Regions from separate parts of the Rossellomorea oryzaecorticis genome, predicted to be linked through region 3. Evidence: riboswitches for the same ligand, from Rfam matches in the RefSeq annotation. Region 3 holds a riboswitch; each other region holds the start of a gene.
The links. A riboswitch is a leader RNA that binds a small molecule or an ion and turns the genes downstream of it on or off. The one in region 3 is predicted to bind cyclic di-GMP.

Region 1 (10,334 bases), on a different contig from region 3:
CATGGCCAAAGCCAAGCGCGACGAACTCGTCGACCGCTTCCAAAACGGCGATTTCCCGGTCTTCCTTCTATCATTGAAGGCTGGCGGAACCGGCTTGAACCTGACCGCCGCCAACCACGTCGTCCACTACGACCGCTGGTGGAACCCTGCCGTCGAAAACCAAGCCACCGACCGTGCCTACCGGATCGGACAAAAACGCTTCGTCCATGTTCATAAGCTGGTGTCATCTGGGACACTTGAAGAAAAAATCGATGCCATGCTCGAAAAGAAACAGGCCCTGAACGACGAAATCATCAGAAGCGACCAATGGGTCACAGAATTGTACGATCAGGATTTGGAATCGTTATTGGTGTTGGAATAGATTATGTATGCCCCCCTTTCATTGCAGGAAGGGGTTTTTTTGTTGTTGTTTTGTTGTTATGGATGCTGGTGTCCAAGTAACTACTACTTAGTTGATTGGAGCTCCAGGCACTCGACTCCTGCGGGAAAAGCGAGTCAAGGGAGACCCCACAGGCGTGAAACGCCGAGGAGGCTCCCGACCGCCCGCGGAAAGCGAGTGCCTGGAGCGGAAATCAACGAGCAACGTTCAGTTCTTAAAACGACAAAAAAACAGCCGGCTCCAACGGAAACCGACCCTACATGAAGACATATTGGGGAACGTACAAAACTACTTCACTGCTACTTACAATCTTCTATTTCTAACGAGGTATGTTAGAGGGATGCCGCGGAGACATGATGAAAATTGGACATTGAGACAAGACTTACAGGTTGGATAAAACGTTTAAATAGTGTTTTTTCGTATGAAGGTTTCTAAGATGAGGAATGCATTCGGGGTTCCTTAAGATGTGGTCTTGAGGGCAGGATTCGGGTATTCAAACCCTTGTTCCAGTGCAGTTACCCGTTGTGAAAGATAGAAGTTTTCGACATTAGTGCGGGCCACTTTCTTGATCAGTTCTTCGTTCAATTTTTCAAGTCGATCGATTCGCTGTTCCAGCGTTTGCAGGGTTGCCAATGGGTCCCCTCCCTTCTTTTAAAATGGCAGTTCGACAGGTTCTTTCTCCGGCGGTTTCTCAGAATACTGCTGTTCCCGGTCAGCCGCAGGCCTAGGATCCATGAACCGGATGGAATCAGCTACTACCTCAGTAACATAAACCCGTTTACCTTGATCATTCTCATAATTACGCGTCTGGATTCGGCCGGTGATGCCGACGACGGATCCTTTCCGGCAGTATTTCTCCGTGTTATCTGCCGCCTTGTTCCATATCTTGCACATGACGAAATCCGTTTCCACCTGCCCCTGCTGGTTTTTAAACTGGCGGTTGACGGCGACTGTTACACTCAGGACCGACCGGCCTTCCATCGTTTTCCTTGCTTCGGGATCCTTGGTCAGCCTGCCCACCAGGGTGACTTGATTGATCACTTTTGTTCTACCCCCTCTCTTCTGGAATGATCTCATCTTACACTCACCAATCCACGGGTGTAAAATCGGGAATTTCATAAATTCATAGCCGAATCAGAGCTGAATTCACTAAATTCACCTAGGGAGATTTGCCATTTCTGAAGCAAAATAACACCAAAAATCGTAAATCCACTTTTTTTAGCACAATTTACTTATTAGGGATTCTTTTACCGCTGTGATATAATTTTTATAATTAAACCCTAATCATAGGAGATGTTCGTTCATGAAAACCTTTAAAGTGATTTCACTGCAGGTAGTGGATAATGATGAACTCCAGGATTTTGATATTGAGGACGGTCTTATCATCAATAAAGAGGATGGGAAGAGTACGTGGCTAGTGGAAACATATATGTCTCAAAAATATCTTGAGTTTTTCCAGAAGGCTCAGCAGCAAAAGGGTGATCTGGAAATCCAGGTTGTCATTTCAAACAAGGCGAACGATCCCGCTGCTTTCATGACATCCATTCGCGGTATTAAAAAAATGAACGGCCGGATGAGTGTTTTATTTGAGGGTAAATTGAAGAAACAGCGCAATGAATATGCGGAATTATTATTGGATGACTTATTGCAAAAAGGATATACCGGGGATGAACTGGTGAAGGAATTCCGAGAAAAAATGGTATCGAAACCGCGTCTGCCTGTTACTTCAAAACCAAGCGTCTAATTTTTCACAACAATATGTAAACTTCTTATAGAGTAGCCGTTGACTGTTTGATATAATATAAGTATCGAAACGATTTTATAGGCAGGTGTCCACCATGATCGGGGAAAGAGTCAAGAAATATAGACAGGAAAAACGAATGTCTATGACGGAACTGGCTGAAAAAGCTGGGGTTGCCAAGTCATATCTGAGCTCGATTGAGCGAAACATTCAACAGAACCCATCCATTCAGTTCTTGGAAAAAGTCTCTGCCGCATTGGGGATTTCAATGGACGCGTTGTTGCATGATGAATCAGAAAATAATTCTGTTGACCGCGAATGGATCAAAATCGCAGAGGAAGCAATGGATTCCGGTATTACAAAAGAACAATTCCGGGAGTTTATTGAATTTAATAAATGGAAATTGGGCAACAAATAAAGTCTTGCAGCGAGCTGCAAGACTTTTCTTATCATACTGCTTCGTATTCCGTTTTTCTCTTTGTTTTGTTTTGTAAATAGTCCCGAATCTCTTCCTTGGATATCCCTGCAGACAATGCTTCTTTGATTAGTTCCACCCATTCTAAATCAAGTTCTTTGTTCACCTTACATACCCTCCTAAAATACAAAACAGTATTTCAGGCAGCCCAGCCATCATTGTATTCCCGCATCACTTTCCACTATGTACATGCAGCATACGGTAGATCTGTGACTTTGCGTCCCTATCTTTCAATAGGTTTGCCCTTGTCTGATGTATCCTTTGTCCTGAGTCTATTATACCTAGAACAAATAAAATGTTTTGTTGTTTTTTGTCTTTTCTGATAATTTAATTAACTCTTTTTTCTTCCACTTATAACCAGTTTATGACAAATTAAACAGTAAAATTTCTCTTTTACCGGATTTTATAAAGGTATTTGTCGAATTCCTTGCAGATTTTCACTTGATTGTTTATACCTCCCGATTATTTTTTCTCTCTGACGTTTTCCATCAGACAAGGACTTTTGAAATGTCACCCCATAGAGAGGTAACTGGGTAAGGTCGTTTCCGCATGAAGGACAAATCCACTCACCTGATTCAGAACTGCTAAAAGAATTACGGGTGCAACGATTGCATATCTTTTTATACATTCCTCTTCATCTTCCTTCCCATCATTCTTTTTTACCCTGGAGGTTCCTTTTTATTAATAAAATCATTATTCCTGTTATCAAACAGCCAATACCTAGAAATAAAATATTAAACAGATTCGTAGCAGTATTCGGAAGTTTAGGTCCCTGTGATGATACGGGCGAGGCTGATCTATTAACATCAGGATTCACTTGAGTACGATCAGGAGTTATTTTACCAGGCTGGTCGTTATCGTCTGTATTTGGATCATCAGAATCTGGATGTTCTGGAGTACCATCATCGTCTTTGGAGTCGTCATCCGGTGTGGCGGGGTCATCTAATTCGGCTATTATGATAATTTCAAAATGAGCTGATGTTCCCTGATACTCGTTTCCTAATTCATATGGCATTTTTACCATAAAGTTCAATGTGTCGGAATCGGATTTCAATAAATGCTTAGGCAGGAAACCTTTAAAGTTACGTAGTTTATCATTAAATAGTGATTCTGAGTTTTCTGAAAGTACTTCAAGTTCCAGCTCGTTAAAAAGCTTGTTATGACTTGATTTATTGACGACCCGCAAAGAATAATCTATAGATTCATTTCCCGCGTTTTCTATTGACAAGGTTCGTTCAGCCCAATCTCCGGGTTTCATGTTATTAATCTTAAATAAGAATTTATCAGATGGATGAAGAATAATATTCCCAACTTTAGATGCACTGACTGGTTGACTGCTTGTTACAATCATTAAAAGAATTATGAGAGCACTAATATAAACTTTATTCCTCATAGCCTTCCTCCTAGTACACAATTTACCCGGTGCAAAACTCCTTCGTTCTCTTTAGTGAACAACTTTTGTTCATTATAGATTATTATAAGGTTTTATTAAAATTGAAAATATATCATTTTTTCTTAATAAAGAACAACAGACTCTTTAATACTCTTATTATCTTTATTTTTCTAACTATTTCAAATTTTATTTATTTGCTTTTGTTCTATATAATGAATTAAAAGTGTTAAGGGTGAGAGTATATATGGTTGGTGACCGAATTAAAGAACTCCGCACAAATTTAAATTTAACTATTAATGAACTGGCACATCTATCTCAAGTTTCAAAATCCTATATTAGTTCGATTGAACGTGGATTACAAAAAAACCCTTCAATTAAAGTTCTGAAAAAATTAGCTGTTACATTACAGGTTCCCCTTGAATCCATCATTTCTTTTGGCAAGCATGAAATTACATTAGACGAAGAATGGATAGAACCGTTGGAGGAGGCAATCGATCAAGGCTTAACAAAAGAAGAATTTCATGAGTTTTTGTCTTTTTTCCAATATAAAAGGATGAAAAAAATCGATGAATAAACTACTAATGATATTGGTTCTACTTTTATTCACAGTAGGATTTGGAATGATTATGTATTCTGTGAAAGAAATTGAAATACATAAATACGAAGAAAAAGAGGCATTAGCGCAAGCAAAAGAGGCGATCAAAGAGGATGAGCCAAACGAATCAGTTGATTCCGTTTCTATCCAACCAAGGACAGTAAATTATGAATTTGAAAAAGGGGATACAATCGGGATACTAAACATTCCTAAATTAAAGAAAGAACTTCCCATCATTGAGGGAACAAACGCTGACGAGTTAAAAAAAGGAGTCGGTCATCACTCCTCTACAAAGCTTCCTGAACAAAATGACCAAATTTTCCTTGCAGGACATCGCGACTCTGTATTCAGGAATATTGGTGAATTGGAAAATGGGGACACTTTATCAATTGTGTTAAAATTAGGGACTTACAGGTATGAGATTTTCAATATGTATGTGGTTGATGAACATGACCTAACTGTAATCCGATCAACAAACCCTCAAGAAATTCTCACTTTATCAACTTGTTACCCATTCAATATTATAGGACCTTCCTCAGAAAGATACATCATTGAAGCAAAAAGACTCCATTAAAAAGCTCCTGCTCACTTGAGTCAGGAGTTTTAATGGATAATATCGCTGTAAAAGGGGGACTGATCTGAATAATGGGTATTTATAAGTTCTTCGATAATAAAATCAATGTCCACCCGCCTATAGTCTCTGTCAGGTAATTCTTCATTAAAAGTTTGGTAATATAATATCTGGGCAAGTTTATAATCTTCCAGTGACGGCCCTTGAGAATAACTTAGTTTTTTTTTGAAGAGTTCTCTAACTTCTCCAAAAGAAATCTTGCTTCTGCTTTACAGGAAAAGTCATAATCCGTCCCTTGACCTTGCTGAAGTTCTTCAATTTCTTTTATTTGGTCCTCGGTTGGTGTTTCAGAAAGTACTTTTTCAATCGTCTGATTGATTTTTAAAGCTAAATCCTGATGAAATTCAGGGTCGTTTTTTATTTCCTCATCTAGGCTTTTATACCATGAAGCATTTTCAGTTATGTATGATCGCCAGTCTTTAATAAAATCTTCTATATCGAATTTGTCTTCTTCCCATTGAATCGAAGCCATGTAGTGTTCAAATGATGTCTTTATAGAACGGGTTATACTTATTTTTGTACCCGATGGTAAATTTTTTAACATGAAGTAAAGTACCCCCTAACTTGGTAAACAATTCTTATTAATGTTACTATACCATAACAGTATTTTTATAAATAGATGATGCACATCTGTAAAATATGGTAATAAAAGAATATGTTTACTTTTTGCTTTGCTTATATTTAAATTTTACAATATTACGTAAAGACACGCAATTTTAACCTACATCAACCTTTATCTTATTCATTATAACAAAATAATAAAAAACAGAGACAGTCCGAACCATCTCTGCTTTTAAAGGTATTACTCGTCCTTATTATCCTTATCATTCATATCGATGTCATCTTCAATAGCATCTTCTTCAGGTGTGTTGTTGTCCTTTGTTGCATCTTTGTCATTCGGCGTGTTCTTATCTTCTGACTCAGGGTAGTTCTCGTCGTTCATATCGTTGTCATTCATGTCGTTATCATCGATATCGCCATCTTCGTCGACGTTCCCGTTGTCTTCGACATTATTGTCTTCTGGAGGAGGCTCCTGGTCGTTTGCGTTACACCCGACTAACAGCATAGCTGCAAGTGCTGATCCGCTTAGGATTGAGAGTAATTTTTTGCTCATGATGTTGGCTCCTTTCTGTTGTTGGTTGTTTTTGTGTAAGACCGCGGTATGTGGTCTTTCGTGGTTAGCTTTCCCTGAAGTTTGGTTTTTTTGCATGGATTTTTGGATTTGTTTGTGGGATTTTTGTGGTTGGGGTTGTTACTTTCGGGATGTAGTCATATATAGGGCTGTTAATACCGCTTTTGATTTCCGTGGAAGACTTCGCTTTCCGCGGGCAGCTTGTGAGCCTCCTCGGCTTCGCCTGCGGGGTCTCACATTAGCTACTTTTCCCGCAGGAGTCTTCGTCTTCCACTCCAATCAACGCTGGGTCCGGTTAAAAAATTGGGATAGTTACAAACCAACCAACTTGAAGTGATTATAGAAACAATAAAAACCAGCCCTTCTGTGATTCAAAAATCACATCAGAACTGGTTCCATCCATTTATTCTTCTTTAGCTCCAAGTGCGAACATCATTTCGAGTTCGCATGCGACTTCGCCGTCTACTGTGGCTAGGCCTTTTCCTTTGCCGATTGCTCCTTTGAAGCGGATCATTTCGACTTCGAGTTTGAGCTGGTCGCCTGGTTTGACCTGGCGTTTGAAACGACATTTGTCGATGCCTGTGAAGAATGCGAGGCGGCCGCGGTTGTCTTCTTTTTTAAGCATGGCAACCGCTCCGACTTGTGCAAGTGCCTCCACAATGAGAACGCCTGGCATGACCGGGTAATCAGGGAAGTGCCCGTTGAAGAACTCTTCATTGGCGGTTACATTTTTAATACCGACCGCTTTCTTGCCTTCTTCGACCTCTGTGATCCGGTCCACGAGCAAGAATGGATAACGGTGAGGGATGATGTCTTTGATTTCGTTGATATCAAGCATTGATTATGTACCTCCTGTTATATACAACCTTCCTTCATTGTACATAAATCACGGGAAGAATGGAATAGCAGCCCCGAATAGAAGACATAAGGCCCGTCCCTCACTGCGTTAAAGCGCTGAGGGACGGGCCTTCTCTTTATTTTTTCACGACGATGTCAATGATATGCTGCCAGGTTTCTTTTTTGAAGACGTCAGCCGGGTTGCCGTCACCGATGACGCCGTATCCGACCATCGCCCCAAGTGCAAGACTGGCAGCAAGAAGGACGATGACGAGAACGATCCGCAGCCAGATCGGAAGCATACGCACGCGTACCCATCGCTGCGGTTTTGCTTCTTCCTTTTGCTTCACCTTTTTCTCGGCTTTTATTGTTTCCCTTGTTTTCGCTTCTTGTACCAGTTCTTTTTCACTCATAGCTTAAGACTCCTTTTAGCGTATACCATTAACGAGACCCATCATCTGGTCGGCAAGCGAGATTGAACGCGCCTGGAACTGATAGGATCGTTGAACATTCAGCATATCGGTCATTTCTTTTCCTATATCCACGTTTGAGGCTTCAAGAGAATTCTGAACCATGGAAATACCCGCTCTCTCTCCGCCTGTCACATTGGTGAGCACCTCATCCATATCGACGTCGAGCCCGGCCATATTCTCGGGAAGACCTACTAAGTTACTTCCATATTGACTGAGAAACTGAGGTTTTTCAATGGAAACTATTCCTAAATTCACTTGCTCCTGCTGTCCGTTCCGCCCGGAAATCGTGAGAACCCCGTTGTCTCCCAAATCAAACTGTGAAGCATCCTCAGAAAACGTTATGTAATTATCGTTCTCATCCAAGACAGGCTGGCCGGCAGCATTCACCAGCATCGACTCACCGTTCCCCACCGGACTGACGAAGAACGCACCGTCCCTTGTATAACGCACGGCGTTCGTGTCACCTTCTTGAGCCAGCACCTTGAAATAGTGTCTTTCATTCGTCAACGCAAAATCCAGTGAGCGTCCAGTGGATCTGAGCGACCCCTGTGACAGGATAAGCTGGGCCTGTCCCAGCTTTGCACCGACGCCTGACCGGATCCCGAATGGAGTGAGCCTGCCTGTCTCATCTTTGGTTCTTTCCTGATTTCGGACGTTCTGCACCATCATTTCGGAAAATGAAGCTTCTCGGCGTTTGTAGCCGTTCGTCTCTGCGTTCGACAAATTATGACCGATCATATCCATTTGTTTCTGCAATTGTCCCAGCGTATTCGTCGCTGTGATCATGGTCCGGTTCATGTCAATTCCCCTTTATTATAAGGTATTTCACGTGAATTTTCTATTTCAAAAGGATGACTATCCGTTTACCCGGCCTATTTCATTTGCTGCCTTTTCCATGCTGCGGTCGTAAGCCTGAAGTACTTTCTGGTTCGCCTCGAACGAACGGTAAGCGGTCATCATGTCGGTCATTGTACGGGATGCGTCAACGTTCGAGCGTTCAAGGAACCCCTGCTTTGTTGAAAAAATGACGCCTTCTGCTTCAAATGCGTTTGGAAGAGCAGCATTGCCTTCTGTTGCAAACAGACCGTCTCCCTGCTTGATCATAGTGTTTGGATTTTCGGAAAAACCGATGCCCAATCGAGCGACCTCTGCTTCGTCGACAAGGATTTCCCCGTTATCACCAATCTTGAAATCATCCGATTGAAGCTGAATCCTGTTGCCATTTTCATCGAGCACAAAAAAGCCGCTGTTCGTTGTCAAAAAGCCGTTCCCGTTCACCGTCAGATTTCCGTTGCGTGTGTAATGGGGACCCTCTGCGCCTTCCACAGTCAAAAACACAGATCCTTGAACCCCTGTATCCCCATCAATCGGCATCGTCCCGTTTATAAGGGCAATATCAGCATTCCGGCCTGTTTCCTGAAGGTCACCCTGCAAAAAGTTCGGGGTCGTCTCCTGCATATAGACGCCTGTATTCAATTTGCCGACCTTCTGGTTAAAAGGAATTGACAATCCCTTCTCTGTCGCAACCTGAGCCGAGTCTAAACGCTCCAACAGCATTTCCGGAAAAGCGCGCATCGAAGCCTGGTCAGCCTTGTAACCGGGAGTATTGGCATTCGCCATATTATTGGTCAGCATTTCTGTTTTTCGCTGCTGGGCAAGCATACCGGTTGCAGCACTATAAAAACCTCGAAACATACTTCCACCTCTTTACGATTTCACTCTTCCATCCTGTTATCGGATAATCTGGATCGACTTTAACTATAATTTTGTCAGTTCCAAAAAGTTCCTGTCAGCCGATTTTTCTGCGGGCAATTTTATCAATGTTCTCAAGCATCATGCCAGTGCCGACTGCCACACAGTCCATCGGATTTTCCGCTTTAAAGACAGGTACCTTCAATTCCTCTGCAAGAAGCTGATCCATACCGTGCAATAAAGCACCGCCGCCAGTGATGATAACACCTCGGTCGATAATATCCGCTGAAAGCTCAGGCGGAGTCTTTTCAAGAACATTTTTAGCCGCCTGCACAATGACAGCGACTGATTCCTTAAGTGCTCCTTCAATCTCCTTGGAAGTAACCGTAATCGTACGCGGAAGGCCTGAAACCATATCACGTCCACGGATGTCCATTTCACTCTGCACTCCTTCCCCGTCCTCGCGATTGTCGGAGAAAACTGTACCAATATTGATCTTAATGTCTTCCGCCGTACGCTCACCGATCAGAAGCTTGTACTCTTTTTTAATATAGTTCAGGATTTCATGGTCAAATTTATCCCCGGCCATCTTGATCGACTGTGCCGTCACGATGTCTCCCATTGAAAGGACCGCAACATCCGTCGTGCCGCCGCCGATATCGACAACCATGTTACCTGTTGGATTGAAGATATCCATGCCTGCACCGATCGCAGCCACCTTAGGCTCTTCCTCAAGATAAATTTTCTTGCCGCCGCTCTTCTCGGCCGCTTCCCTGATCGCCTTCTGCTCAACACTTGTGATATTCGTCGGGCAGCAGATGAGGATCCTAGGCTTTGATAAAAAGCCTTTAACATTCAGCTTGTTAATGAAATGCTTCAGCATCGCTTCCGTTACATCGAAATCCGCGATGACACCATCCTTTAACGGACGAATCGCCACGATGTTCCCCGGAGTACGCCCAACCATGCGGCGTGCCTCTTCTCCT
Region 2 (10,334 bases), on a different contig from region 3:
GTCTGTACTCTCCTTCAAGTTGCTGTTGTCCGGTAAACCACTCAATTGTGAGTTCCCTTATTTCCTTTAGTTTGAAATTGCAGACATGCCCTTCCTCTTCATATTCCTTCATTTGCTTTTCCGATGTAATCGTTTCATAAAGACGGTACATTTCTTCATTAACAATCATCCCATCTTTTCTACCATAAAAAATGAAGACCGGTGCCGCATATTCAATTTCTTTGAATTCAGGAATTGGAACTTCATCAGACTTCAATGAGCAGGAGCAATCAATTCTGCTTAAGAAATACCCCGGCATATTCATTCGCTCCAACTCCACCGCCGGACTGATCGCAACTGACTTATCCACGTTCTTATTCGAGCTTCCGTAAAGCACCCATGAAGCTGCAAGGCTTGTCCCGAATAAATGAACCGGAAGATCAGGATAGGTTCCTTTTGCAAAGTCGATCACGTGATGGATAAAACTTTCCCATCTTACCCTTGTCCCAATCACGTCATTCAACAGAAATGTCTCTCCCTGTCCGGGACCGTCGAAGCTCATGGTGATGAATCCTTTTTGCACAAAATCCATTTCGTACGTATAGAGTTCTTCCTTGGATGAGTCGATCGGATTGACGATGATGATGACGCCTGCAGGATTCTCAGGGATCCTGATCCGTCCTGAGCAAAAACTCTGATCCTGAAGGACCAGTGTCTTATAAGTTGTCGGGATGTCCGACAGGGAATCTGCTTTATTCATGAACTGGAGGCATTTTTTATACCAGCTGATTTTCTTCTTTGAGTACATAGGATCAATCCAGTAATTGAGATTGTAATAGAGGGCTGTTTGGCGGTATGCTTCTTCTGCTTCACCGTAACGATGCTCCCTTTCCAATTCTCTGGCCATATACTCTTTTTCTTTCGCAAACTTCGCCCATGTCATTTGCCACTCTTCAAGGGAATGAAGGTGAGGGCGTGCCTTTTCCAAGTCGACTCTATCCAAACCGTGGACAATCCACCTTTCCCAGAAGACATCAAATAACCTTGCTGTTTTTATGGTTCGGTTTATGTTTTTTGAGATGACAGCCGGGTCCATTTTTTTCAAGTGTGTCCACTCCTTTTACTAAAAAGATTTATAGGAAGATGGATAGGCATAGGTGCTTATCCCGTCTTGTTCAGTTTGCCTGAAGGTTCCTCCCTGTTAAAAGACAGAATGATCGTCGAGCCTTCTGATGTCGTATATAAAGAAACCTGCTTTGACATTTTCATCATCAAAGTAAACCCCTGACCCATTGATTTCTTTGTTGAATAACCGGCGAGCAGTGTCGTTTTCGGCAGTTCCTTTAGTGAGAAACCGGGTCCGCGGTCCTCGATGATGAATCGGATTTCGTTTTGATCCTTGTCCTCGATCAGTGTCATCCTGCCTTCTTCCCCATGTTTGATCGTGTTCGTAATTGCTTCGGAGAGCACGAGGAGCCATCCCATGGTGGTTGAATCGTCGTAGCCCATGGCTTCGAGGCTGTCCTTTGCCTTGTGGCGGCAGTCCGGGATGTCGGAAAGCTGTTTGATCTCTCCTTCGCAGAATACCCTGCCTTGTTTGAATCCGATCAGTTCCTGTTCTGAAATAAGAAGGAATTTTCCTTGAGTAGAGGCCATGATGACATCCCTGTACACTTTCCATTTTTCCCATTCCGGAGATTTCGTTGCCGGGGCGTTCTTTTCTGAAGCAAACAGTTCTTCTTTGAATATCTCATATGCTTTTAACATGGCGTTTTGGATCTCAGTTTTAATGTTCATCTTCAGTGTGCGCTCCCGGATATCAAGCCCTTCTTTTGCCCACGTCAGCATCCGTTCGCTCAGGAAAAGGTAAAATTCGTGATCTTCGCTGTTCTCCTCACATACCGAACAGGCAAGGGAAGAGTAAAACACTTCATCGCCTTCCGCCGCCTCGAGTCCTGTGTAATGACAAAGTTTCTTGGCAAGAAATCCCCTCTTCGTCCGGTAGTTAACCTCTTTATACGTCAGATCCAAGGGAAGAGACGGGGCCTTTTTTTCTTGTAATGGGTCTTTGAAAACTTTTTCTAACAGCCGTCTCATGATCGCTCCCCCTAAAGAATGCCGAGCGGCGGCATGATCGTGATTTCATCCACATAGGCGCCCACGGGCTGGGTGATTAAAGCGAGCAAATGGTTCGCCACCGTTTTAGTCGGGATCATGGCTTCAAGATCAGGTTTCAGCTCGATTTTTTCCCAAAAGCTGCTACTGACGGCTCCCGGGATTACAGCCGTTACCTGTACACCATGCTGTCTCCATTCTGCCTGCATGACTTTGGTTAAACCGAGGAGACCGAATTTAGATGCAGAATATCCGCCGCAGCCTGGAAGCGCCGTTGTTCCGGCTACGGATACCAGGTTGAGGATGTGGCCCCTTTTCTTCTCCAACATGTGTTTTCCAATATATTTAGAAGTAAGATATGCACCGCGCAGATTGGTCGATATCATTTGATCAAACGCTTCAACTGAGGAATCAAGGATACTTTCAAATACGCCAACTCCGGCACTGTTGATCAAGACGTCAATGCTGCCAAACTGCCCGATTGCCTTCCTGACAAAATCACGGACGGATTGTTCATCCGATACGTCAAGAGGAAGTTCGAGTACATTTCCTCTTCTTTCTTCTTGATAGCTACGGCTCCCGAGTACAAGATTCGCCCCCTCTTTTTCAAGAAGCAGAGCCGTTTCATGGCCAATCCCCTTGCTGGCCCCTGTGATGACAATCGTTTTTCCACTTAACCGACTATTATGCTCCATACTGAATATCCTCTTGTGGTCCGTAATACTCGAAGTAGTTCTTTTCCGTTTCATAAAGACCGATTTTAAACAGATTTGATAGGTTGGGAGAGAGCAGGTCCCAGATAACGACGGCTACATTCTCAGAGGTCGGATTGAGATGCTTAAACTCTTCTGTGTCTAAATTCAGGTGCTTGTGATCGAATTTCTTCATGATTTCTTTCTCTACCACTGCATCGATATCTGCCAGATTCGCAATCATCCCTGTAACGGGATCAGGCTTCCCACTTACAGTGACTTCAAGATAATAATTATGGCCGTGGCCGTATGGATTGTTGCACTTCCCGAAGATTTCCTGGTTTTCTTCGCTGCTCAGTTGCTCGCTGTGCAGGCGGTGTGCCGTACAGAAATGATATTTGCGTGTTAACCGGACCATTTGTCCATCCTCCTTCTCGGAATATAAAAAGTTATTTTCATGGAGACGAATTTTGTGAAGCTGGCAGTGATCGATTTTCCCATCCAACCCCTTCCACAAATAGTCTGCGATATTCTCAGTAGTCGGGATGTTGTCTTTAAAGTAATCGTTCTCTTTATTCAAAAACTTGCCGTCGAGGTTTTCCGCCACAAAGGATTTGACCACTTTGTCAATATCCGTAATGTTTACGACGATACCGGAGTCACGGTTGAGCTTCCCTTTCACCATCACTTCAAGTGTATATTCATGTCCGTGGCCGTTCGGGTTGCTGCACGGACCGAATACCTGCTGATTCCATTCATCGCTCCACTCTTCCACTCTGTAGGAATGGAGTGCTGAAAAGTACATTTTTCTGGATAGATAAAGCATTTAACACCCTCCTTTTAATCCCTTGCCAAAGCCCGTTCAAACTCATCCACCAAAGCCGTGTTCTCCTTGAACGAGCCTTTCTTGATCGTCGTGACCGTCGAACTTCCCGGTTTCTTCACTCCCCTTGCACACATGCATAGATGCTGCCCTTCCACACTGACGATGACGCCTTCCGGCTGAAGGACGTTCATGATGGCGTCGGCCATTTGCTGCGTCATCCGCTCCTGTACCTGCGGACGTTTGGAGATCAGTTCTACCAGTCTTGCAAACTTGCTTAAGCCGACGACTCTTCCATTCGGGATGTAGCCGATGTGCGCCTTTCCGAAAAATGGGATGAGGTGATGTTCGCAGAATGTGTAGTAATTGATGTCTTTTACCACGACCATTCCCTCGTATTCTTCTTCGAACGTAGTCGTCAAGGCGATTTCGGGATCGACACCGACTCCTTCGAACACTTCCCTGTACATTTTCGCTACACGTTTCGGCGTATCAAGAAGTCCTTCACGCGTTGTATCTTCCCCGAGCAATTCCAGAATCGCCCGTACGTGATCCTCTAATAATCCTGTTTGCATTTCGATTGTCATGGTTCATTCCTCCTAGTTTCTGAATACAAAAAGACCCGCCAAAAAGGTTGGCGGGTCTGCTTGAATAAGAGTAGCATTTTTCACTACTCTTCCCATCGCTTCTCCAATCCTTTTCGGTAACCCGGCGATCGTAGCTGGTACAGCCTTAGACCCGTAGCTTTGCGTCCTTACTTTTCAGTAAGTTTGCCATTATCGAAGGTATTCTTTTTTATTGTTGTTTGACTAACTGTTTAAGGTCTTCCGTGATCGATGTACTAAGATTCTCATCACCGGTAAATTCGACCCCGTAATGGAAGCCTTGTCCGTGAATCCTCTGCCATACCAGGATGCCCGGAACGATCAAGCGTTCAGTGTAAAGGATGAATTCCATCTGGACACTGACTTCCTGATGGACGGGGATATCAAACAGGGTACTCAGCTTACACCCTTTGGGACTGATGTCAATCAGTTCTCCTTCCCCTTTGCCTGTGTTGATGCGAATATGCTCGACCCCGACAATGGAGAACGAACACGGAACCGGCTGTGGAAACGTATAGCGGTATGCTTCCTCCCTTTTATACATCATAGGCATATACTCCTAGTATCGGCTATTCCTTCAAAATTGTAAATATGAAAATGATTTCTTCCGTTTTCTTTTGCTTTATACAGGGCTTCATCGGCGTATTTAATGATATCTTTATAACTTTGCTTATACGGCGGATAAAAATTGATGCCGATTGAAGAAGTGGTGGTGAACACACGCTTCTCGATTTCCCATTCCTCCTGTAGGGATTCGATGATCCGCTGTGCAATTGACACTACCTCCTCTTCCTCCTTCAACCCGGGAATCAACAAAACGAATTCATCGCCTGCAAACCTGGCCAGCACATCATCTTCCCTCAAGCACGATGTTACCTTAGCTGCAAACCGAATGAGTAATTGATCCCCGACATCGTGCCCCATTGTGTCATTTACCTTCTTGAATTTATCCAGATCCATGAAAAGGACGGCAAGTTTCGTTTGCGTCCTGATCGCTTCGTCCATGGCTTTTTTCAATTCGGTTATGAACAACGTACGGTTTGGGAGTCCGGTCAGGTGATCGTAAAGAGCAAGCTTCCTCAGCTTTTCTTCATACAATTTACGCTCGGAAATATCTCGCCCTTCTGTGATGATACTGACAATTTTCCCCTCTTCATCAAATATCGGTGTCCCGACGGAATCAATCCAGACCCATTCCCCGCTTTTTTTGGCGGCCCTGATCTCGATGGAGGCGGACTCTTCTGACTGGATGATTTTATTGATCAACCAATCTATTTTATACATATCTTCCTGATGAAGAAAACATTTGAATGACTTGTTCAGATAATGATCTGGGTCGATATCCAGGATGTGCTGGTGGGAAGGTGATGCATAAAGGACGTTGCCCTCAAGGTCCAGGACTTTAATCAGATCGGAAGAATGTTCGGCGATCAGCCGGTATTTCTCTTCACTTTCCTTCAGCTGGTCCTGTATTTTCTTCTGCAAGGTCACATCTTTATAGATGATGACCGCTCCGCCCCAATTGCCCGATTCATCATAAAGAGGGGAATAGGAGGCAAGTACATCGACTTTGTCCCCGCCTTTAGCAACCCGCTTTGTGAAATAAGCGGGGATGCTGTCGCCGTTTCTTAATTTGCGGAGTATTTCTCTGATATCTTCCCAATAACCATTGGGGATAATGGAAACACTCCGGTCACTTTTCAGTTCTTCTTCCGTCCAGCCGAAGACTTCTGTAAATGCTTGATTTACGTGAATGAAGTTGGCATTCTCATCAATCATATAAATGACATCTGTTGTACTGTTCCAGACAAGTTCAAGTTGATTTTTCACAAACTCGATTTCTTTATCTTTCGTTCTCCGTTCCGTGATATCCCTCGCGATTGCCAGGATGTGTGTACACTCTCCGGATTCTTTGAAAATAGGGGTGACGGTAGTTTCAAAATATGTGACCCCTTTTCCGGCACTGCCCCACTTTCCTGAAGAGGGACCGGCCATTTCTTCTTCATACGTCAGCGAGCTCCCCAACCGGACCGCTTCATCATATTTTGTAATGACCAGCTGTGCCGTATGTTCATCGAGCACCTCCGTCATGCCCCTGCCGAAATCTTCATTGGTCAAGCCGGTGAAATTTTTCGCGGGATCGTTCGCGAACATATACTCATACGATCCGTCCACTTTCACCTTTGAAAGGTACACCAGGTCAGAAATATTATTGAAAAATTTTAGAAAGAGATCAATATTCGTGATCACTTCCAATAATGGTGTATTCATCTTTTTATTTCCCCTTATATGATAATTTGCAGATCATATTATGAACGTTCTGAATGCAAAGGGAACATTATAATGCAGGTAACACAATTTCTACTGAGGTGCCGATGTGCTCTTCACTTTCGATTGTAATCGTGCCTTTATGCTGTTTGATGATGCGGAAACACAGCATCAGTCCCAATCCTGTTCCTTTTTCCTTATTGCTGTAAAAAGGTTCACCAAGCTTCTCGATCCGATCCTTGCAAATCCCTATTCCATTATCAGTGACCTTGAACACTATGCTGCCTCCTGATTTACGGGCCTTCACTTTGATGATACCGCCATCAGGCATTGCCTCGATGCTGTTCTTCATCAGGTTGATCAACACTTGTTTGATCTGGTTCAAATCACAACTCAACGGGCCTACTTCCTCTTCCACCTCCACTTCGATTTGCACATTCATAAGATTGGCTTCCGAGGAAAATAACGTAATGACATCTTTTATCAGTGTTCGAGGATCTGCCACCTGCAAGTTGATAGGCTGTGGCTTTGCAAGACTCAGGAATTCTGCCACGATCTCTTCGATCCGCTTGAATTCATCGTAAATGACGTGATAATAATGATCTTGGATCATCCCTTTTTGAAAAAGCTGGATGAATCCTTTAATGGATGTGATGGGGTTCCTGATTTCATGGGCCACCCCGGCTGCCAGTTCCCCGACCACAGAAAGCTTTTCAGAGTCCCAAAGAAGCTTTTCTGCCCGTTTCTTTTCGGTGATGTCCCTGCCTACAGCCACGATCTGTTCCACCTCTCCATCTTGGCCCAATATCGGGGTGACGGAGGTTTCCAGGAGCATCCACTCTCCTTTCGCATGACCATAGCGGAATTCGATCTGTATCGGCTTTTTATGTTCCAGAATGTACTTGAGGTTTTCGACTACAAACGGCTGGTCTTCGGGATGGAAATAGTCGAATACATTCAGTCCACCCGGCATCTTGTGTCCGCGGTAACCGAGTACCGTCTCATGCGAAGGGGAGGCATAAAGGAGATTGCCTTTCACATCGATGATGCTGATCAAATCGGACATATTCTCGGCAATGAGCCTGTACTTCTGTTCACTCTCCCTGAGTGCTTCCTCCACTTTTTTCTGTTCGGTCATATCAATACAGGAACAAATGACCTCTTCGACGACCCCGCCTCTTTTCACTGCCCGGAGTTTTGCCACGTAGTGGACATGATTAATGATGCCTTCATAGGAGACGTTTTCCTCACCCTTCCATGCTCTTTCATAATGAACGTTCTTTCTGGATGCCTCTTTTTCATCAAGAATTTCGAACAGGTCCTTCCCGACGATTTGCTCCGGGATCATTCCAAAACGATATAGAAGTTCCCCTTCACAGAAAGTATGGACATAGCGGTCACCTATTTTCTTATATTTCAAAGTCAGCCCTTGCTGAAGGCGGATTGTTTCATGCAATTCCCTTCTTGCTTCACGGACCAGCTCTTCAGCCCACATACGCTCGTTCAATTCCTGGGAGATTCCGCTTCTCAGGACGATTTGCTGGACTTCCCCAACCATACCTTGCAGTTCTTCCGGGGGAAGTGGACGGCAGAATAAGAACCCCTGACCTTCATCACAGAGGTGCTGCTGAAGGAATACAAGCTGTTCCTGTGTTTCAATCCCTTCCGCTACCACGTTCAGGTTCAGGTGGTGGGCCATCGAAATGATCGTCTTGACAATCGTTTCATCATTCGGGTGATTGTGAAGCTCCCTGACGAATGACTGATCGATTTTCAACGTATCGACAGGGAATCGTTTTAAGTAGTTCAAGGAACTGAATCCAGTTCCAAAATCATCGATGCTGATTTTCACACCGAGAGTTTTTAATTTTTGAAGTGTTTCAATCGCCCGATTCAGGTCTGCCGTCATGCTTTCGGTTATTTCAAGCTCGAGGTATTTGGCCGGAAGACCCGTTTCTTTCAGGGCATTCTCCACGATTTTGACCAAGTCGGTTTGTGAGAACTGTCTGGGTGAAAGGTTGACCGATACAATCGTTTTCAAACCTTTTTTATGCCACTCCATGTTTTGCCGGCAGGCCTCGTATAAAGCCCACTCCCCCATGGGGATGATCAGGCCCGAGTCCTCCGCGATCGGAATGAAGGTTCCTGGTGAAACCATGCCCCATTCCTTATGCTTCCATCTCATCAGTGCTTCAAAGCCGATGATCATTCCTGTCTTCAAACTGAGTTTCGGCTGATAGTGCAGGACAAGTTCACTTCGTTCAATTGCTTTGTGAAGCTCAATCTCCATCTTCAGGGGATTCACTTTCTCATTCAGCTGCGAGGAGGAGAAGAACTGGAACGTTTTGTTCACGCTCTTTTTAGCCTGATACATGGCAAAATCGGCGTGTTTGATCAGTTCGTCGACTGATTTCCCATCTTCAGGGTAAAGACTGATGCCGATACTCGGGGAGCAGTATATTTCATAATGGTTGATCATAAAGGAAGCCGCTAACGTTTCCTGGACCGCTTTTGCCGCTTCTTCCGTTGACCGGATATCGGCATCCGGCAGGATCATGATGAATTCATCCCCGCTCTGCCTGAAGAGGAAATCTCCTGGAATTGAAATTTCTTTCAAACGGAATGCAACCTGCTTGAGGAGAATATCGCCGATATGGTGGCCCATGCTGTCATTCACAATCTTGAAGCGATCAAGATCAATGAACAATACCGCCAGCTTTTTATTCAAGGTGCGGGCTTTGTCGATTTCTTCCTGAAGGCGGTTCTCCATCTTATACCGGTTGGGGAGGCCGGTGAGATAATCATGAAAAGCTCGGTGCATGATATCCTGCTCATACTTTTTCCTGTCCGTGATATCTCGGTAATTAACGACCACTCCATTAACATTTTCATCCTGGAGCAGGTTCGTTACATTGGCTTCGCAATGAATGATTTTCCCGTTCCTTGCGATCATCATAAATTCATCTTTGATCATCCCGTTCGGAATTTGCAGGAGTTCCCCGAGCAGTTTCTTTGCTTTCTCCGCATCACATGAGGTCATATAGTCAAAACAGCTGTTCCCGATTACCTCGTCAGGATCATACCCCAGTATATTGAAGATCGACGGGCTCTCATACATAATAATCCCATTTTCATCCAATATCGCCAGGACATCTGCTGAATGCTGGAGAAGAGATTCAAACTTCGCATTGCTACTTCTGACAACTTGTTCAAGTTCCTTGTTTTCTGTAATATCCTTTGCCGTCCCGAACGCACCGATTATTTCGTCTTCGTACTTTGCGGCAATCACCGTAATCGATACATGCCTGACTCCCCCATCAGCCCTCACGATCCGGAATTCGCGGTTCTGCACCTCGCCCATCAACGCACCCTGAAAATATTCTTTCACCAATGACAGGTCTTCCTCGTGTATGTATCCAGAGAAGTGAGAATGCAGTAACTGGCCACTATCCGCTCCAGTCAAGACCTCAAGTCCCTGATTGATATCTATGAAATAGCCTTCTTCATCCAAGAGGAATAAAGCATCGGGGAAATTTCCGAATAACTGTTTATAGTAATTATTCTTATTGATTCTCTCAATTTTTTTCCCTTTTTGAATGGTTATGAAATTCTTCATCTTTATCCCTCCGAATAGCAGTGTCTTTGAAACATTTTACCTCATTCTTTTGCGTCTATCTTCAATCTGATGGTCGTGATGATGGGGCTTTTATATTGATAGTGATGGTGCAGCATATGGAATTTCATGAATTCCAGCCGCTTCAGCCTATCAACCAATTCAGTTTGATCAAATCCGTGAAACTGAAGCTTTTCCACTTCAATCTCATCAATTTCATTCCTTTGGATTAAAATTAA
Region 3 (10,334 bases):
TGAGGGAGGCTCACGGGCTACCCGCGGAAAGCGAAGTCTTGCACGGAAATCATTAGCGGTAAAAAGAACCTATACTCAGATTGTTCGTCTTTGGATGGTAACTCTTTAGTTTTGTCTCAACCTCTTTTGCCTTTAACACCTACTTTAAACCTGAATTTTTGTGTGTAAAATGAAATCCCATTGTATCTATGAGTCTTATGGATCTATTTTTCCCCATCCTTATTTATAAATGTAATTACCAACCATAAATACCACCTTTTACTCATCGACATGTACCAAATAAAAATGTTTAAATATAATCACGATAAGATTTTGGTTTGTAAGCTGTATACAGGCCATCATCCCAGAGGCATCGGCTTGGTGAGCCGGTGCCTTTTTCTATTCCGTTAATAAACCTAGATATGTCTAATAAAAAAGTTCCGGGATATCCTATCCCGGAACTTTTTCTTCGACTATATTGATGCTGCTTGCGGTAAAGGAATCCGAACGGTAAAGGTGGTCTTTTCCTCAGAAGAATCACAGTATATATCGCCGCCATGCTTTTCTATCAGCTTTTTACAAATGAAGAGCCCAATACCTGTTCCAAGTTCTTTAGTTGTATAGAACGGTTCAAAAATCGCCTTGATCGTGTCTACTTGAATCTGCGGACCGTTGTTAGAGATGCTGAGGTTTAGGTGGCCATTTTTTATGATTGTTTCAATGGAGATTTCCCTTTCATCTTCGACCTGCTGGAGGGCATCAATGGAATTCATGATGAGGTTCAGGAAAACCTGCCTGAGCTCATCTTTATTGCCGGAAATTTTCACATCAGCGTCAATATTGACGCTTGTCAGCACTTCTCCAGCTAAAAGACTTGGATACAGAAATTCGATCAACTCATTGAAAAGTCGTGAAAGATCGATTTCTTCTCTCTTACTGTCGATGATTTCTTTTCTGGATACATGGAGAAACTGCGAAATGCGGTAGTTCAGCTGATCCAGTTCATGCTGCATGATATCCAAATAAGGAAGATCAGGGTAATCATTTTGCAGCAGTTTAGTAAAACCGATAATGGAGGTGAGGGGATTCCTGAATTCATGCACGAAGCTGGAACTCATCTGCCCAAGTATCGTAAGCCGCTCTTTGTGGGTCTGATCGATATAGAGTTCTTTTTCCTGAAGCTGTTCTTCCCGTATTTCCGTGTACTTTCTCACCGCTAAATATGAGAATCGGTCAAACAGTGAATTGATTTGCTCCAAGTAAGACTGTAGCTCTGTCCATTCAATCCCAGATCTGCTCACCCATTTGATGATTTCGCTTTTCCCAATATTGACATTGTAAACAAAATCACTGATATTCACATTGGCTTGCACTCGTTCGCGAGCTGTCTTATAGGCAAGCGCAGTGATTTCATCCTCGCTCAACGGATTTACAATCGCTCGTTTAACCAACTGAAACATCCGCAGACCGTTTTGAAGGACTTCTTCTTTGTAAATATCATTTTCTGCAATCACGCTTTTCTCTCTCCAATTATGTAAAAACTCATCCGAATGATCATCCAAAAAAGATATCAATCTATCAGAAGTACCAGCCATTAAAGACATCCCCTTGTTCCCGACTTTTCGTTCTCTCTTTTTTATTATCATAACAGAAATAGACAGAACAGGAGACTTCTTTTTCTGCCTGCCCCATTGCTAATTGTTTTAGGCGTGAAAAAAAGAAGCCTTTATCAAGTCTTCTTTTGAATTGCACTATTATGTTTGGAAGTGATTTTCTATAGTTATTGGACTTTTGGGTATTGGCAAGTGAATGTGCTGAAAGACATTTTCTTCAGCAGGATGAAGCTCTGTCAGTCTATGATCATTGTATGGAGGAAAGTCTGCAAAATAGTTCATCAAGGTAGCCGACCGCTCCCGCTGCTTGTTCAGGACGTCAATTGAAGATTTTATCTCAAACGAGAAGCCGTTTTTAAAGTGAATGAGTGTTGTATTTCCAGAAGAGGTGAATTCTTTAATATGTAAGTGGAATAACCAGATGCAGTCATAATGTTCAGGGGACATGGTGGGAAAAGCGTAAATATTTTGTTCCTTACTAATCATCAGGGGTGTCTTTCTATGATATCGAAGTGCATGCCGTACCGCTTTAATTTTCCCGTCATAAGAAGCACCGTTAGACATGCATGCCTCTTTTATCAATCTTAACATAGGCTTTTCGCTGAAAATCTCCTTTCCTGATAAATCTAGTAAAATTGTTTGGTACACCTCATGATATGCCGGATACATCGCCATTGTGGTCGATGTGATCAAGCCATTCCCATTCCTCACCGCCAACACCATCCTTTTCGAAAATAGAGTAAGTTGGATTTATCAGAAAATAACGAGAAACACAACTTTATACCTATTATAACGCAACAAGAAATTATTACCAGTTATTTTTACATATTTCTGTAAATTTCGTCTTTGATTTAGTCGAACGTTGTCTATTTATAAAGTATTGTAAAAAATGCTAAAAAGGAATTCTGTTACAACTGGTCTATTAGAATTTATTGCACCCAACCTTAACGTACTAGTTTCTTAATTCCTCACTAAACTCCACAAAGTCTTCATACGTTTCGTTTAAGTACCGTCTATTTCTTTCCAGCTCCTTTTGTTCACTGACTGCATACTGTGCCTGTGCTTCCCAATATTGACTGAACAAATGATGAAGATGCTCTTTTTCTCTATTTAGTTTAGAGGGATAATTTGCTTCAACCACAAAGTATAATTGGTCAAAGGCTAATTTAATATATTCCGAACTTGTATTATAATAGTCCTTTGTGATTTGCTTCTTACTATATTGTTCTGTCACGTGAGTATGGATTTCAAGCTCCTTAAGAAACCTTGAGTATGAATCTAATGTGTGTTCTTGCTGAGACTTTAAATGGTTAGATAAAATTAATAAGAGGGTAATTATTAATATAATTATAGATACAGCAGGGATTGATTTTTTCATCAGCTTCTTCCTTTTCACTAAAATTTTCAAACAGCTCTTCTCACATTCTATCAGATAATTAATACATATTTTCATAAAAAAGCCTCTACACCAGACAGTGTAAAGGCTTGGGATAACATTTAAGAAATATTCTTTTCGATCGTTTCATCCTTTTTTGATGAGAGATCGATGGTGGAGATGGCTTTCCAAATTGTAAAGCCTGAATATAGGATGAGCAGGATACCAGGTATAATGAACATCAATGCACCATTCTTCGAGTTCATGAAGTTCATGAAATATCCAATGAATGGAACGGTAAACCCTTTATATTCAGCAACGACGTTCTCGGATAGTACCGGCTCAAGGTCAGGCGCATCATTGTTATCACCTTTTGTCTTATACATGACGTGTTCCCCGTTCTTGATCACTTCCAGGACTCTGTGGGTGATGAGAATGTCTTCTTTCTCTTTGAACGTGATGACATCCCCTTCCTTGAAGCGGGTCATATCGCCTCCAGGCTTCACTGCGATGATCGATCCAGTCTGGATGCCCGGCTCCATCGAACCAGACAAAACCGTTTTTATTTGATACCCGAAGAACTGAGGTTCGCCGCCGGCAGCTTTAGATGAGACGACTACGAAGATCATCATGAACAGAACAGCGTACAAAATCACTGTAATACTGGTACTTACTATTTTTTTCACTAATTTTAATTTCATTGGTATCTCCCTTACCTTTCTATTATGGTTGCTCTTTATCATCCGGGGTAGAGTCTACAGGCTCTTCTTTCTCAACTGGCGGTGCAGTTTTTGGTTCACTTGCCGTTTTAGCTTCTGTTTCTTTAGCCGGCTCTGGTTCAGGCTCTGCTGGAGCTGGGGGTTCTTCAGGGGCTGGCTTCTCTTCTACAGGTGGTGCCGGTTGTTCTTTATTTTCCTCTTTACTCTGCTCTGGTGATTTTTCCTTAGGAACTGTTACTTCCTGCTCTTCTTGTTTATCATTTTTCTTTGGAGGTTCTGGCTTGGTTTTTCCTCCGCCTTTACCCTCGTCTTTTAGTGTCTCTTGTACACAAGTGATCGTGATGGTTTCGCTCCATAATTCGTGTCGGGTGTCTTCTTTGTTTCCGTGCCCAGGGCGTTGTAAGGCTTTGAATTTGTAGTTTCCTGGCTCATTGACAGACAAACTTAGAGTAGTTGTACTATCTCCATCTATCGGCTGAATGTTTCCATTGAAAATGCTGTTTCCGTTCATAGGATTTCCACTAGCTGCATAGTATACCGCATATTCTGTAGGACCTTCCATTGTACTTCCTGTGTTTTTAATACTCACAGAAATCTCTGTCGCGGTACAAGCTTCGACTGATCTTTCGTGATCTTTATTCGGGAAGCTTAAAGAGCTTTTATCCCAACTGCTCCATGTGCCGGTAGTAATAACACCGGATACTTGATCCTGATCGTTAAAATATGCACCCGTACTTCCATCTAAGAAAGAGCTAGTTATGGTAGTTGCATACCAGATGGCCATTAATTGACAGAGCAACTTCCACTTTTTGAATGGGGTTTTATGTTTTCTAGTTCTTGGGAATCTTATGGGGATCACATCCTTTGGATACGTAAAAAAATTTAATCTTTTGAAGAAGATAAATTGTTTTATCTTCTTCAGAAAACTAATTTTTATTGTACTAATTATGATAAGAAAGGTGGGAGAATCCCCACCTTTCTCCAATTTTTTTATCGCGCTACGCCTTCACCCTGTTTACCTTCAAATGTCCATTTAAGTTGTAAAGAATCACCTTGGAATTGATTTTGTTCTGTACCACTGTCAACAAATTCATATTGAACATAAAGTGTATCCGATGTACCAGAAGCAAGGTTCCCTCCAATTCTTTCGAACCAAGGTGAGAAGATATGACCTTCAATAACATCAGGTGACATGGATTGTAAGTCTGATAGTGTTGTACTAAAGATAGGTGCATCTAATTTATCTGCATTAATTAAGAAGTTCACTCTTATATGATCCCCTAGGTCATCGTTACCATTATTACCATTTGCATCGCTAACTGTATAGGAAGTAGCCAATTTAATAGAGTCAATACCTAAGCTTCCATCATTTTTTAATTGAAATGAACGCAACATTGTATCCCCTGGTTTTATATTTGAAACATTTATAATTTCAGTAGGTGCTGCATTCAAATCCAAAGTACCTGCTGCGAAGGTAGCGTTAGTATCTACACTATCACTAAAGTAAGCATATGTACCTCCCCCAACCAAAGCTAACCCTAGTGCTGCTGATGCTACGCCTAAACCTAATTTTTGCTTAATACCCATTTCCGAATTCCTCCTTGTTTTCACCCTTAGTTTTTTTGGTTCGATCTAGAGTTTGTTTTGTTCTCTTTAGCGAACCTTACACTTGAAGTATAAGACAAATGTCACAACTTGAAAAACCTTAAATACAGCCGTTTATTCGTTAAAAAGAACATTTATCGTTCGTTTTCTCAATTTATCTCTATTATTCTTATTATTTTGTAAATTATTAAGAACATTTTGTTCATTATAAAATACAAATCAGCACAATTATACGGTTAACTTATATGCATTAACTCCCCCTCCATCTATACACCTTCAAATTCCAATATTATATGCATTTAACTTAATAACCCTTAAAAGTTAAAATAGTCTTGTTCCTAACCTACTTATATAGTTATATATCCCTATGCCTATAAAAGGAGGTGACAAACATGGATCAATTTCTAAACTTCAATAAGATGATCACGCCCACGATCATTAAGGCGATCTTTTGGGTAGGCGTGGTTATTTCAGTTATTTCCGGTCTTATTATGATTATTTCAGGAGCAGCAAGCGGTGGAATCCAGATCTTCGGGGGATTACTTACCATTGTGATCGATCCGCTTCTCACACGTATTTATTGTGAACTTCTTATCGTATTATTTAAGATGCATGAGGCTCTTCAAACCATCAAGGAAAACAGCACGAAAGAACGGATGGGAGCTTAATCCAACATTACCGCTATTATTCTTTATTTTATACATATGATAGCCAAAAACCCCTTCTCGAAAAAAGAAGGGGTTTTTCTATTATTCTTCTATTTTATAACGGACTTAAATTCATACGTACCCTGGCCGGATTGAACAGTGTATTTAACGTAAACTCCATTCGAAGCCAACAAGCCGCCATAATTATAGGTGATACTTATTCCAAACTTCTCGTATTGAGAAATTTCTGTATCGATTCCGGCATTGTTGAGATCTGCCTGACTATACTCTGATTTTTTCGTCGTTCCTTCAAAAATCTCAACTTTCTTTACAATCACAGTGTTCTCGCTCATATTATTAAAGGAAGTGCTCAAGCTTTTAATAACGTTGTTGATTTGGCTGGTGCCGTGACCAAATGTAAGCATCGGTCTGTCAGAGACCTCAATTACGGTTTCTGCAGTATTTCCATTTGAAAGCGTTGCTGTGATGACTGCGGATCCTTCTTCATGGGAAGTAACCAGACCGGTTTCATCCACAGTTGCTACAGCAGGGTTATCTGAAGTCCAAGTCACATTAAGTCCTCCGGCAGCTTCCTCCGGTGTGATCACTGCTGATAGTTGGTAGGTTTTATTTGTATTCATTTTTGCATGACTTGTGCAGATTCGATAAGCAATTCTTGGATGCGTCCCTCTGCTGCTTCAAGTTTACCAAGCCCATTAATTGCAAGGTTTTCATCAAGTGCTAATGCAGCTTCTACCTTTTCACGTGCTGCATCCACAGCAGAGCGATGATCTAAAGTAATGGTATCAGGGAGAGCAGCAATCGCTTCTTCCGCTTGATACACAGCTTTCAGAATCACGATTTCGGATTCAGCTTCATCCAGATGTTCAATTCCTTTAATAGTTGCTTCTGGATCCACTTTCAGGACCTCATCTACTTTAGCCCTTGCCGTTTCGATCGCTTCTGCATCATCAAGAGTGACCGGATTTGAGATCACTTCAATTGCTTTTTCTGCTTCGTTAATAAGACCCGTCAGAAGAAGCGTACGTTCTGCTTTTTCCAGTTTTTTGATATTGGAGATTGCGGCTTCAGCATCCATGCTGAGAACGGAATCGACCTTTTCACGGGCAGCTTCCACACTTTCTTTATCTTTCATAGTGATGGTATCCGGCAATGCCGCAATCACTTCTTCAGCATCCTCAATTGCATAGAGAAGTTTAATGGAATGTTCTGCTTTTTCGAGGACCGAAAGATTTTTAATCATATCTTTACTTCCTCTTTGCAGCACTTCATCCACGAGGTATCTTGCTTCTTTTATTTTTTCTTCATCTTCCAACGTAATTGTTTCAGGTAAAGATGCTATTATATCGTCCGCTTTTTGGGCGTTGATTGCCTCAGGAGTCGTTTCAATGGTTAATTTTAAAGATGTTTTCAGGTCTGTTCCATTGATATCCCCATGAAGAATATATTCTCCAGGTTCGCTGTAATCAATCATTTCCCAGCCGACCGATCTTTCTTCAAGATTATTTCCCCGCATAAGGAGGGTGACGTTTGGAAGGGACACGTCCATATAGGTACGGGCTGTAATATCTTCCGGTTCAATCACTTTAATGAATACAGGATTATATGGGGACTCTGAACGAAAAATGAAAAGCGCAAACTCACCACGTGTGATCTCCTGGTCAGTTCCGAATAATGTCGCAGTCTTTCCCTGTGTAATATCATTGGCGATGAGCGCCTTTACAAATGGCATATACCGGTTGTTCACATCAACGAACGGGACACCCGCTTCTCCTTTTAGTTGATAGGCTCTGGCAATGATAATAGCCATTTCCCCACGGGTTAAGGTATCATCTGCACCGAAACGAGTTGATGTTTTCCCATTGATGATCCCTTGCTGCTTTAAAATATTAACTGCGTCTTTGGCACGTTCAGGGACATCATTGAACCCTGCATCAGGTGCCTGTTCCCCTAATAAATTTAAAGCTCTGGCAATCATGACAGCTGCATCAGCACGCTTGATCTGTTCAGTTATGCCGAACTTCGATTCAGAAAGACCGTTTGTAATGTCTTCCCTCACAAGATAATCAACAGCAAGTTCATATCTTACAGATACATCTTTAAATGTAAATGCCGAAGCTGTCGGAACGGCTGCCGTTATAGTCGCTGCTATTGCTGCCGCAGACAAGAACTTACGTAATCGTTTAGAATATTGACCCATTTTTTCTCTCTCCTTTATGTAGTATTCTAGATGTAAGATTAGTTGTTTTTTTAGGCTCTTTTCGCATAATTTGTTGCTATACAGACAAGAAAATACCGAAACTTGGGTATTTTTGGGTTGACCGTCCGTATCTAGTTTAAACTTGAGTTCGAAAAGAGCACGTCCTCAATCTGCATTCAGGTTGCAAGCCTATTTACGGAAAGCAACAATCTTTTAGAAAACAGCCTTTTTTATGTATTTTACTAATCTGGAATGTTACACCATTGGTAATTTTATCATAAAAATAAGCTAAAATTACCGTGGTGTTTTTGGTAATTTCAGCCTATAAAGTATAGAAATAGTGTACGTCAATTATAAAAAAGACAAAATAAAAAACCTTCATAACTCAAGGTTTATCGTCTTCCCGATATGTAAAAATAGGACGTATTCGGCAACTGGCAAGCATCGTCTTATGGACGGAAGCCCCTATAGTTTTGCGCCACCACTTTTCAATGGTTTTGCCTTTCTCGCACGCTCCATCAACTTGTCATTTGCTTCTAGCCGAATATCCGCTTTCTCGGCTGCTGTAACACTTTTATATATAGGCTGCCGCTTTCACTTTTGTAAAACTTGATTCCTATTAACTTTAATGGAGTCCATATTTCCTTCATATAGTACATCGGCATCGGTTAACTACCTCCACTCCTTACTATTTACCTATATTTTACACATATATTTCAGAAAATTCTATAATTTACGACAATCATTTATCGACAACATTTTTTGACAAAATATTAATTCATAAAAAGAGCAAGAAACGACTATTCGTTCCTTGCTCTCCACTTAATCCAGTGATTTATCCTTATAAAGTACATTCATCAGTTTAGAAGACGGATCTTTAAAACTGAAAAATAACTCATATCCATTCTTTAAGCGGTAGTACATAGTCCACAATCCATCCATTTCACTGTATCCCTCGTAATCAGGCTTCCCTATTACTTGTTTGATTTGTCCGGGGATCTTATTTATTTTACTGCCTTCCATCACGATGGCACCAATAGGGGATTCCGGACTGCTGTCGGAACCGAAATAAATGCATCCGTTATACGACCTTCCATAACCACCCTCGTAATACCCGCTCCATTTCGGCGTTGTTGAAAAATATTGTGTTACATTCTCTGTTCGCACCTGATCTACAGAGAACTCACATCCATTCAGGTAGCCATCATTGGCTAATTCGATAAAATGCGAATTGATCACCGACTTTGTTACATCCTCTCTCTCCCCGACGAGTACTTCATACGTATAGGCTTTTTCCCAGCTGTATCCACGGGGAATAATCGTTATATAGCCCACTCCCGGTTTGACTGCAGAAATTGTATTTTGATCTTCAAATTTTAATACACTGCTATCGATCAATACCCGGTCGGTCTCATTATTTAATTTGTTTAAATGAATTTGCTGGGAGGGTTTTAGGACGAAGAGCTTCCCATTATGATGATTCGCTTCGATTTCCCCGCCAGAAATTTTATAGTCTACGTTGATTGGTTCAATCACAGGCAGCGTTACCTTAAATTCTTCATTTAGTCCCCTCGCCAGGAAGGCTGAAAACTCTGCCCGCGTCAGCTCTTTATTTGGACGGAAGGTCCAGTCGCTGTATCCATTCGTGATTCCTGCCGAAAGAATCTTTCCAATTGAAGGATAGGCCGCCATGCTCTTTGAAACATCAAAAAACTGGATGTCTTTTGTCTCTTTAAGCTGGAAGGCCCTGCTGATAAAAATAGCCATTTGCCCCCGGGTGACAATATCATTCGGGCGAAAAGTCCCATCCGTGTACCCTTTGATGATATTCTTCTCCACCGCTTCTTCAATATAACCCGATGCAAAGCTTTCTTTTGCCACATCGTTAAATGAGCTCTCCCTCTGAACCCCTTCAAAACCAAGAGAGCGGCCAATCATGGCTGCAGCGGCTGCCCTTGTCACTTTCTCACCCGGTTTAAACGTTCCATCTATGTAGCCCGATATGATGCCCTCGTTCAGCAGATAAGAGATTTCCTTGTAAAAACTCTGCCCTTCCTGAATATCTTTCAAAGCTGCGGCCTGGGCGAATGGTGTAAGGAATAAGAGTAAAGCCGCTGTGATCACTATCGTTTTTATAAACTTCATATGTACACCTCCAAGTTATACATATACACA

Region 1: it holds a riboswitch for cyclic di-GMP, as region 3 does, so the genes downstream of both, ACKA06_RS13280 (anti-repressor SinI family protein) here and ACKA06_RS19790 (S-layer homology domain-containing protein) in region 3, are expected to answer to the same signal.
Region 2: it holds a riboswitch for cyclic di-GMP, as region 3 does, so the genes downstream of both, folE (GTP cyclohydrolase I FolE) here and ACKA06_RS19790 (S-layer homology domain-containing protein) in region 3, are expected to answer to the same signal.

Annotation. Positions count from the first base shown of each region.
Region 1 covers NZ_JBJOSA010000010.1:110,665-120,998, reverse strand. The annotation lists gene ACKA06_RS13305 (DEAD/DEAH box helicase) at 1-361, shown strand, start outside; gene ACKA06_RS13300 (hypothetical protein) at 839-1,012, opposite strand; gene ACKA06_RS13295 (single-stranded DNA-binding protein) at 1,031-1,420, opposite strand; gene ACKA06_RS13290 (YwpF-like family protein) at 1,683-2,123, shown strand; gene ACKA06_RS13285 (helix-turn-helix domain-containing protein) at 2,218-2,538, shown strand; gene ACKA06_RS13280 (anti-repressor SinI family protein) at 2,570-2,701, opposite strand; cyclic di-GMP riboswitch class I at 2,735-2,849, opposite strand; gene ACKA06_RS13275 (LPXTG cell wall anchor domain-containing protein) at 3,245-3,988, opposite strand; gene ACKA06_RS13270 (helix-turn-helix domain-containing protein) at 4,233-4,562, shown strand; gene ACKA06_RS13265 (class D sortase) at 4,555-5,157, shown strand; gene ACKA06_RS13260 (hypothetical protein) at 5,369-5,758, opposite strand; gene ACKA06_RS13255 (hypothetical protein) at 6,017-6,328, opposite strand; gene fabZ (3-hydroxyacyl-ACP dehydratase FabZ) at 6,750-7,184, opposite strand; gene ACKA06_RS13245 (DNA-directed RNA polymerase subunit beta) at 7,321-7,596, opposite strand; gene ACKA06_RS13240 (flagellar hook-basal body protein) at 7,612-8,454, opposite strand; gene ACKA06_RS13235 (flagellar hook-basal body protein) at 8,512-9,351, opposite strand; gene mreB (rod shape-determining protein) at 9,446-10,334, opposite strand, start outside.
Region 2 covers NZ_JBJOSA010000003.1:288,865-299,198, forward strand. The annotation lists gene ACKA06_RS05630 (alpha/beta hydrolase) at 1-1,084, opposite strand, end outside; gene ACKA06_RS05635 (ATP-binding protein) at 1,141-2,076, opposite strand; gene ACKA06_RS05640 (SDR family oxidoreductase) at 2,088-2,789, opposite strand; gene ACKA06_RS05645 (6-carboxytetrahydropterin synthase) at 2,779-3,612, opposite strand; gene folE (GTP cyclohydrolase I FolE) at 3,627-4,196, opposite strand; cyclic di-GMP riboswitch class I at 4,309-4,394, opposite strand; gene ACKA06_RS05655 (PilZ domain-containing protein) at 4,405-4,761, opposite strand; gene ACKA06_RS05660 (sensor domain-containing protein) at 4,758-6,485, opposite strand; gene ACKA06_RS05665 (EAL domain-containing protein) at 6,553-10,098, opposite strand; gene ACKA06_RS05670 (hypothetical protein) at 10,140-10,334, opposite strand, start outside.
Region 3 covers NZ_JBJOSA010000028.1:118-10,451, forward strand. The annotation lists gene ACKA06_RS19750 (histidine kinase N-terminal domain-containing protein) at 453-1,574, opposite strand; gene ACKA06_RS19755 (competence protein ComK) at 1,734-2,285, opposite strand; gene ACKA06_RS19760 (hypothetical protein) at 2,545-2,970, opposite strand; gene sipW (signal peptidase I SipW) at 3,090-3,668, opposite strand; gene tapA (amyloid fiber anchoring/assembly protein TapA) at 3,691-4,671, opposite strand; gene ACKA06_RS19775 (CalY family protein) at 4,677-5,273, opposite strand; gene ACKA06_RS19780 (DUF4282 domain-containing protein) at 5,684-5,959, shown strand; gene ACKA06_RS19785 (Ig-like domain-containing protein) at 6,049-6,579, opposite strand; gene ACKA06_RS19790 (S-layer homology domain-containing protein) at 6,576-8,159, opposite strand; cyclic di-GMP riboswitch class I at 8,586-8,671, opposite strand; gene ACKA06_RS19795 (S-layer homology domain-containing protein) at 8,982-10,304, opposite strand.